2 regions of the Streptomyces sp. NPDC002232 genome follow, and region 1 is predicted to be linked to the other one. Evidence: riboswitches for the same ligand, from Rfam matches in the RefSeq annotation. Region 1 holds a riboswitch; the other holds the start of a gene.
The links. Region 1 has a riboswitch for cobalamin ahead of ACFYXU_RS14765 (energy-coupling factor ABC transporter permease). Riboswitches for the same ligand answer to the same signal wherever they lie in the genome.
Positions count from the first base shown of each region.

Region 1 (3,583 bases):
GGCATCGGCATCCACGGCGAACCGGGCCGGGAGCGGCGGGCCATGATGACCTCCCGCGAGATCGCGGACTTCGCCGTGGACGCCGTCGTCGAGGACCTGCGCCCGTCCGGGCCGGTCATCGCCCTGGTGAACGGCATGGGCGCCACTCCCCTCCTGGAGCTGTACGGCTTCAACGCCGAGGTGCAGCGGGTGCTCGCCGAGCGGCGGGTGCCGGTCGCCCGGACCCTGGTCGGGAACTACGTGACCTCGCTCGACATGGCCGGATGCTCGGTGACCCTGTGCGAGATCGACGAGGAACTGCTGCGGCTGTGGGACGCTCCGGTGCAGACACCTGCGCTGCGCTGGGGCCGGTGAGACGGGATCGGGCATGGGGAGCGACATGACGGAGACGATCGACGCCGGATTCCTGGTGCGCTGGCTGGCCGCGGTGGCCGAGGACGTCGACCGGGAGGCGGACCGGCTCACCGAGCTGGACTCGGCCATCGGCGACGCCGACCACGGGGCCAACCTCAAGCGGGGCTTCGCCGCCGTGACGGAGATCCTGGCCAAGGAGCCGCCGGAGACCCCGGGCGCGGTGCTGACCGCCGCCGGGCGGCAGCTGATCTCCACGGTGGGCGGCGCCTCGGGGCCGCTGTACGGGACGCTGCTGCGGCGCGCCGGGAAGACCCTGGGCGAGGACGCGCGGGTCACCCGGGTGCGGCTGGCGGAGGCCCTCGGCGCCGGCGCGGCCGCCGTGGCCCAGCTGGGCGGCGCCCAGGCCGGGGACAAGACGATGCTGGACGCGCTCGTCCCGGCCGTCGAGGGGCTCCGCAGCTCGTACGAGGCGGCCCGGACCGCCGCGGAGGACGGGGCCCTGGCGACCGTACCCCTCCGGGCCCGCAAGGGCCGGGCCAGTTATCTCGGGGAGCGGTCGGTCGGGCACCAGGATCCGGGGGCGACCTCCTCGGCCCTGCTGTTCGCGGCGCTCGCCGACACCGCACGCGCCGAGGGCGCCCGATGAGCGCCGCGCCCGGGTCCGCCGCCCCGGTCGGCATCGTGCTCGTCTCGCACAGCGCGGCGGTCGCGACGGCGGTGGCCGAGCTGGCGCGCGGTCTGGCGGGCGGCGGCGAAACGGCGCCTCTGCTGCCGGCGGGCGGGCTCCCGGACGGCGGTCTCGGGACGAGTTCCGAGCTGATCCGCGCCGCCGCGGAGGCCGTGGACCGGGGGGCCGGGGTGGCGCTCCTGGTCGACCTGGGCAGCGCGGTCCTCACCGTGAAGGCACTGCTCGCCGAGGGCGACGAACTGCCGGAGGGCGCCCGCCTGGTGGACGCGCCGTTCGTCGAGGGAGCGGTCGCCGCGCTCGTCACGGCGAGCGCCGGCGGGGACCTCGACGCGGTGGCCGCGGCGGCCTCGGAGGCGTACTCCTACCGCAAGGAGTGAGCTCCCACGCCGTGTGCGGGGAGTGATCGGCGGGCCGCGCCGGGTGGCGGCCGTGTTGTGATCCAGCAGGTCAACCCACTAATGTCGCAGGGCCTTGGTGTACGGGAAACCGGTGCAGTACCGGTGCGGCCCTCGCCACTGTGATCGGGAGGTCCGGCTCCATCCCCGGGGGGAACACCTCGGGGAGGCCACTGGACCGGCGCGGGAGACCGCGGCGGTGTGGGAAGGCGGAGTCGGGCCGTATGACCGTCAGCCAGGAGACCGGCCGGGGTGCGTTGTCCATCCACGAGGTGCTGGAGAGGTCTCCCGACCATGCATATAGCCGAGGGGTATCTGCCCCCTGTGCACGCCGCCGCCTGGAGCGTCGCGGCCGCGCCGTTCGTCGCCCACGGGGTGCGCGCGCTGACCCGCGAAGTACGGTCCAACCCCGAGTCCACGCTGCTACTGGGCGCCTCCGGCGCCTTCACGTTCGTCCTGTCGGCGCTCAAGCTCCCGTCCGTCACGGGAAGTTGCTCCCATCCGACGGGTACGGGTCTGGGCGCCATCCTCTTCCGGCCCCCGATCATGGCGGTCCTCGGGACGATCACCCTGCTGTTCCAGGCGCTGCTGCTGGCGCACGGCGGGCTGACCACCCTCGGGGCGAACGCCTTCTCGATGGCGATCGTCGGGCCCTGGGCCGGGTACGGGACGTATCTGCTGCTGCGGCGCTCCGGTGCGCCGCTGATGGTGGCCGTCTTCTTCGGCGCGTTCGTCGCCGACCTGTCCACGTACTGCGTCACCAGCGTGCAGCTGGCCCTGGCGTTCCCCGACCCCGCCAGCGGTGTGCCCGGCGCGCTGGCCAAGTTCGGCGGCATCTTCGCCGTGACCCAGATCCCGCTCGCGGTGAGCGAGGGCCTGCTGACGGTGCTCGTGATGCGGCTGCTCACCCAGTCCAGCAAGGGCGAGCTGCTCCGGCTCGGCGTCCTGGGCCGGTCGAAGGCGGAGCGCCAGGAGGAGGTGGCCGCGCGATGAGCCGGAACGCGAAGATCAACACGCTGCTGCTGCTCCTCGTCGCCGCGCTGGCGGTCCTGCCGGTCGCCCTGGGCATGGGCGACCACAAGAAGGAGCCGTTCGCGGGGGCGGACGCGGAGGCGGAGACCGCGATCACGGAGCTCCGTCCGGACTACGAGCCGTGGTTCAGCCCGCTGTACGAGCCGCCGTCCGGGGAGATCGAGTCGGCGCTCTTCGCCCTCCAGGCGGCGCTGGGCGCCGGCGTCCTGGCCTACTACTTCGGGCTCCGGCGCGGCCGCCGCCAGGGCGCGGCCCGCGCGGCGGCCGAGACCGCCGGAGCGGTGCGGACGGAGGGCGCGGGGACCGAGGGCGTCGAGGGCGTGCGGACGGAGACCACCGGGAGGGTACGTACGGAGAGCGCCGAGGCCGTGCGCGCGGAGACCGCCGGAGCGGTGCGTACCGAGAGCGCGGCGAAGGAGGGCGGGGCCGACGGCCTCGGAGGTCCCGGGGCGGCGGGCGGCGGTTCCGCCGACGCCGGGGTCCCGGCGGCCGACGACGGCTCGCGCCCCTTCGACGGCACGGGCGCGTAGCCGCCGATGCTGCCGATCGACGCGGCGGCGCACAGCAGCCGCTGGCGCCGCCGCCATCCCGCGGAGAAGGCTCTCCTCGGCTTCGGCCTGACCCTGTGCGCGGTGACCCTGCCGCCGTGGCCCGGCGCGGTGCTCGTGGCGGCGGCCACGCTCGCGGTGCTGCTGGGCCCGGCCGGAGTGCCGGGTCGGCAGCTGTGGCGGGCGTTCCGCATCCCGCTCGGCTTCTGCGTCACGGGCGCGGTCCCGCTGCTCTTCGCGGTGGGCGGGGCGCGGGGGCCGGTGGCCCTCGCCCCCGACGGTCCCGCGCACGCCGCCGAGTTGCTCCTGCGGACCGCGTCGGCCTCGCTCGGGGTGCTGCTCTTCGCCTTCACGACTCCGGTGTCGGACGTGCTGCCCCGGCTGGTCCGGGCGGGCGTCCCGGCGCCGGTGGTGGACGTGGCGCTCGTGATGTACCGGATCATCTTCCTGCTGCTCGACGCGCTGACGAAGATCCGGCAGGCGCAGGCGGCCCGGCTCGGCCACACCACCCGGGCCGCGACCTGGCGTTCGCTCGCCGGTCTCGGCGCGACGACCTTCGTCCGGGC
Region 1 is NZ_JBIARV010000003.1:492,750-496,332, reverse strand. Features, by position in the region: gene dhaK (dihydroxyacetone kinase subunit DhaK) at 1-354, shown strand, start outside; gene dhaL (dihydroxyacetone kinase subunit DhaL) at 380-1,000, shown strand; gene ACFYXU_RS14770 (PTS-dependent dihydroxyacetone kinase phosphotransferase subunit DhaM) at 997-1,419, shown strand; cobalamin riboswitch at 1,470-1,704, shown strand; gene ACFYXU_RS14765 (energy-coupling factor ABC transporter permease) at 1,732-2,430, shown strand; gene ACFYXU_RS14760 (energy-coupling factor ABC transporter substrate-binding protein) at 2,427-2,999, shown strand; gene cbiQ (cobalt ECF transporter T component CbiQ) at 3,006-3,583, shown strand, end outside.

Region 2 (3,583 bases), on a different contig from region 1:
GGCGTTCTTGCCGGGCAGCCACTCCAGGTTGCCGTGCTTGCCCAGGTGGACCATGGCGTCGGCGCCGAAGCCGCCGTCCTCGGCGCGGGCCGCGATCCAGCGGTAGGCCGCCAGGTAGTGGTGGGACGGCGGGAGGTCGGGGTCGTGGTAGATCGCGATCGGGTTCTCGCCGAAGCCGCGCGGGGGCTGGATGAGGACCAGCAGGTTCCCGCGGCGCAGGGCGGCGAGGACGAGGTCGCCCTCCGGATTGCGGGACCGGTCGAGGAACATCTCGCCGGGCGCCGGGCCCCAGTGCTCCTCGACCTGCTCGCGGAGCTCGGCGGGCAGCGTCGCGTACCAGCGCTTGTAGTCGGCGGCCGGGATGCGGACCGGGTTCTTCGCGAGCTGCTCCTCGGTCAGCCAGTCCTGGTCGTGGCCGCCGGCCTCGATGAGGGCGTAGATCAGCTCGTCGCCGTCGCCGGAGACCACGCCGGGCAGGTCGGCCTCGGGGCCGAAGTCGTAGCCCTCCGCGATCAGGCGGCGGAGCAGGGACACGGCGGAGGCGGGGGTGTCGAGACCGACCGCGTTGCCGATGCGGGAGTGCTTCGTCGGGTACGCGGAGAGGACGAGCGCCAGCCGCTTCTCGGCGTTCGGGATGTGGCGGAGCCGGGCGTGCCGGACGGCGATCCCGGCGACGCGGGCCGCCCGCTCGGCGTCGGCGACGTACGCGGGCAGACCGTCGGCGTCGATCTCCTTGAAGGAGAACGGGACGGTGATGAGGCGGCCGTCGAACTCGGGCACCGCGACCTGGCTGGCGGCGTCCAGCGGGGACAGGCCCTCGTCGTTCTCCTCCCACGCCGACCGCGAGCCGGTCAGGCACAGCGCCTGGAGGATCGGCACGTCGAGCGCGGCGAGCGCGCCCGCGTCCCAGGCCTCCTCGTCGCCTCCGGCCTGGGCCTCGGCGGGCTTGGTGCCGCCGGCCGCGAGGACGGTCGTGACGATCGCGTCGGCGGTGCGCAGCGTGTCGACGAGCTCCGTCTCGGGGGCCCGGAGGGACGCCACGTACAGCGGGAGGGCGCGCGCGCCGGCGTCCTCGATCGCGCCGCAGAGGGCGTCGACGAAGGCGGTGTTCCCGCTCATGTGGTGGGCGCGGTAGTAGAGCACGGCGATCGTCGGACCGTCGCCGTCCTTCGCGGTCCGGTCCAGCGGGCCCCAGGTGGGGGCGGCCGCCGGGGCCTCGAAGCCGTGGCCGGTGAGCAGGACGGTGTCGGAGAGGAAGCGGGCCAGCTGCTCCAGGTTGGCCGGGCCGCCGTGCGCCAGGTAGGCGTGCGCCTCGGTGGCGACGCCGACGGGGACGGTGGAGGCCTCCATGAGCTGGGCGTCGGGGGCCTGTTCGCCGCTCAGTACGACGACCGGCTTCCCGGCGGCCAGGATCGTGTCCAGGCCCTCCTGCCAGGAGCGGACGCCGCCGAGGAGCCGGACGAGGACGAGGTCGACGCCGTCGAGCAGGGCGGGCAGGTCGGCCAGGGGGAGGCGGGAGGGGTTGGCGAAGCGGTACTCCACCGGCCCTCCGGCCGCGCGGGCGCTGAGCAGGTCGGTGTCGGAGTGCGACAGCAGCAGGAGCATGGCGAGGCTCAGGCCTTCCTCGGGGTTGTCCGCGCCCCGGGTGGTCAGATGGACGGCGGGAGTTCCTGACTCACCCGCGGGTGCGGGCTCACAGTGGCGGGACCGCGCCGGAATCTCACCGGGCTTCCTCCCCGGGGTCCTGGGACCCCATGCCGATCTGCATCCTAGATCGTGGCGTCGGCGGGCCCCAGGGAGCGGCGGGGTCGACCGGATCACACCCGGTGGCCGGCCGGTTCCCCGTGGGTATGCTCGCCGCCATGCCGCCCACCCCACCCCCGGTGCCCGAACCGGGCGAACCGCGCGTACGGGACCGTGGCGACGCCTGCCCCGGGGCGCTGCGCCTGCACTCCGCCGACGACGGACGCCTGGCCCGACTGCGGCTGCCCGCAGGTCGCCTGACGGCTCATCAGGTCGAGGTCCTGGCGGACGCGGCCGAGACCCTCGGCGACGGGCGGCTCAGCATCACCTCGCGCGGCAACGCGGAGCTGCGCGGCCTCGCCGACGACTGCGGGGCCGAGCTGGCGGCGCTCCTCGCCGAGGCCGGCCTGCTGCCCTCCCCCACCCACGAGCGCGTCCGCAACATCGTCGCCTCGCCCGCCTCGGGCCTCGACGGACTCGGCGCGTCCGACGTGCAGTTGTGGGCCCGTGAGCTCGACAGCCACCTGCTGTCCGCGCCGTGGGCGTCTGCGCTCTCCGGCCGGTTCCTCTTCGTCCTCGACGACGGCCGGGGAGACGTCGCCGGACTCGGCGGGGATGTGACCTTGGTCGCAGTGGGCGGCGGGGCGGCGGAGCTGCACGTCGGCGGGCGGGCCGTCCGGCTCGCGGCCTCCGACGCGCCCTCGGCCGCCCTGGCCGCGGCGGGCGGCTTCCTGGCCGCGGCCGCCGAGGCCGGCACCGGCGCCTGGCGGGTCCGCGAGCTGCCCCGGGGGTACGGGGTGGACCTGGCGGAGTGCGGGGTGGCCGGGGAGCCCGTCCCCGCGCCGGCGCTCCCGCACGGCCCTCCCCCCGCGCCCGGCGTCCTCGGACCCGCCGCCCTCTCCGTGCTCGCCCCGCTCGGCCGGCTCACCGCCGCCCGGCTGCGGGCGCTGCTCCCCGCCGACGAGGTGCGCCTCACGCCCTGGCGCGGGGTCGTCGTGGCCGGGACGGACCCCGGCCTGCTGCCCCTGCTCGACGCGGCCGGGCTGATCACCCGCCCCGACTCCCCCTGGGCCGGGGTCACCGCCTGCACCGGGCGGCCCGGCTGCGCGAAGTCCCTCGCCGACGTCCGCGCCGACGCCGCCCCGGGACCCGCCGCGCGCCGCCCCGGCCCGCCGGGACACCCCGCCCGTCCCGTCCTGCCCGTGCACTTCTCCGGGTGCGAGCGCCGCTGCGGACACCCGCACGGCGCCTGGACCGACGTCCTCGCCACCGGCGACGACAGCTACCGGGTGGACGGCGTCCCCACCCCCCGTACCGCCCTGCCCGACGCAGTGACCAAGGCCCGCACGACGAGATGAGCGAGAGCACCAGGATGTTCGACTACGAGAAGGACGGGACGGAGATCTACCGCCGGTCCTTTGCCACGATCCGCGCCGAGGCGGACCTCGCGGACCTGCCCGCCGACGTCGCCATGGTGGCGGTCCGGATGATCCACGCCTGCGGCATGACCGACCTCGTGCAGGACATCGCGTACTCCCCCCAGGTCGTCGCGAACGCCCGCGCGGCCCTGCGCGCCGGCGCGCCGATCCTCTGCGACGCCCAGATGGTCGCCAGCGGCGTCACCCGCAAGCGGCTGCCCGCCGACAACGAGGTGCTCTGCGCGCTCTCCGACCCGGCCGTGCCCGCCCTCGCCGCCGAGCTCGGCACCACCCGCTCCGCCGCCGCCCTGGAGCTGTGGCGGGACCGCCTCGAAGGCTCCGTCGTCGCCATCGGCAACGCGCCGACCGCCCTCTTCCACCTCCTGGAGATGATCGCGAAGGGCGCCGGGAGGCCCGCCGCC
Region 2 is NZ_JBIARV010000006.1:325,361-328,943, forward strand. Features, by position in the region: gene cobN (cobaltochelatase subunit CobN) at 1-1,605, opposite strand, end outside; cobalamin riboswitch at 1,643-1,771, opposite strand; gene ACFYXU_RS29740 (cobalamin biosynthesis protein CobG) at 1,851-3,101, shown strand; gene ACFYXU_RS29745 (precorrin-8X methylmutase) at 3,116-3,583, shown strand, end outside.
Region 2: it holds a riboswitch for cobalamin, as region 1 does, so the genes downstream of both, cobN (cobaltochelatase subunit CobN) here and ACFYXU_RS14765 (energy-coupling factor ABC transporter permease) in region 1, are expected to answer to the same signal.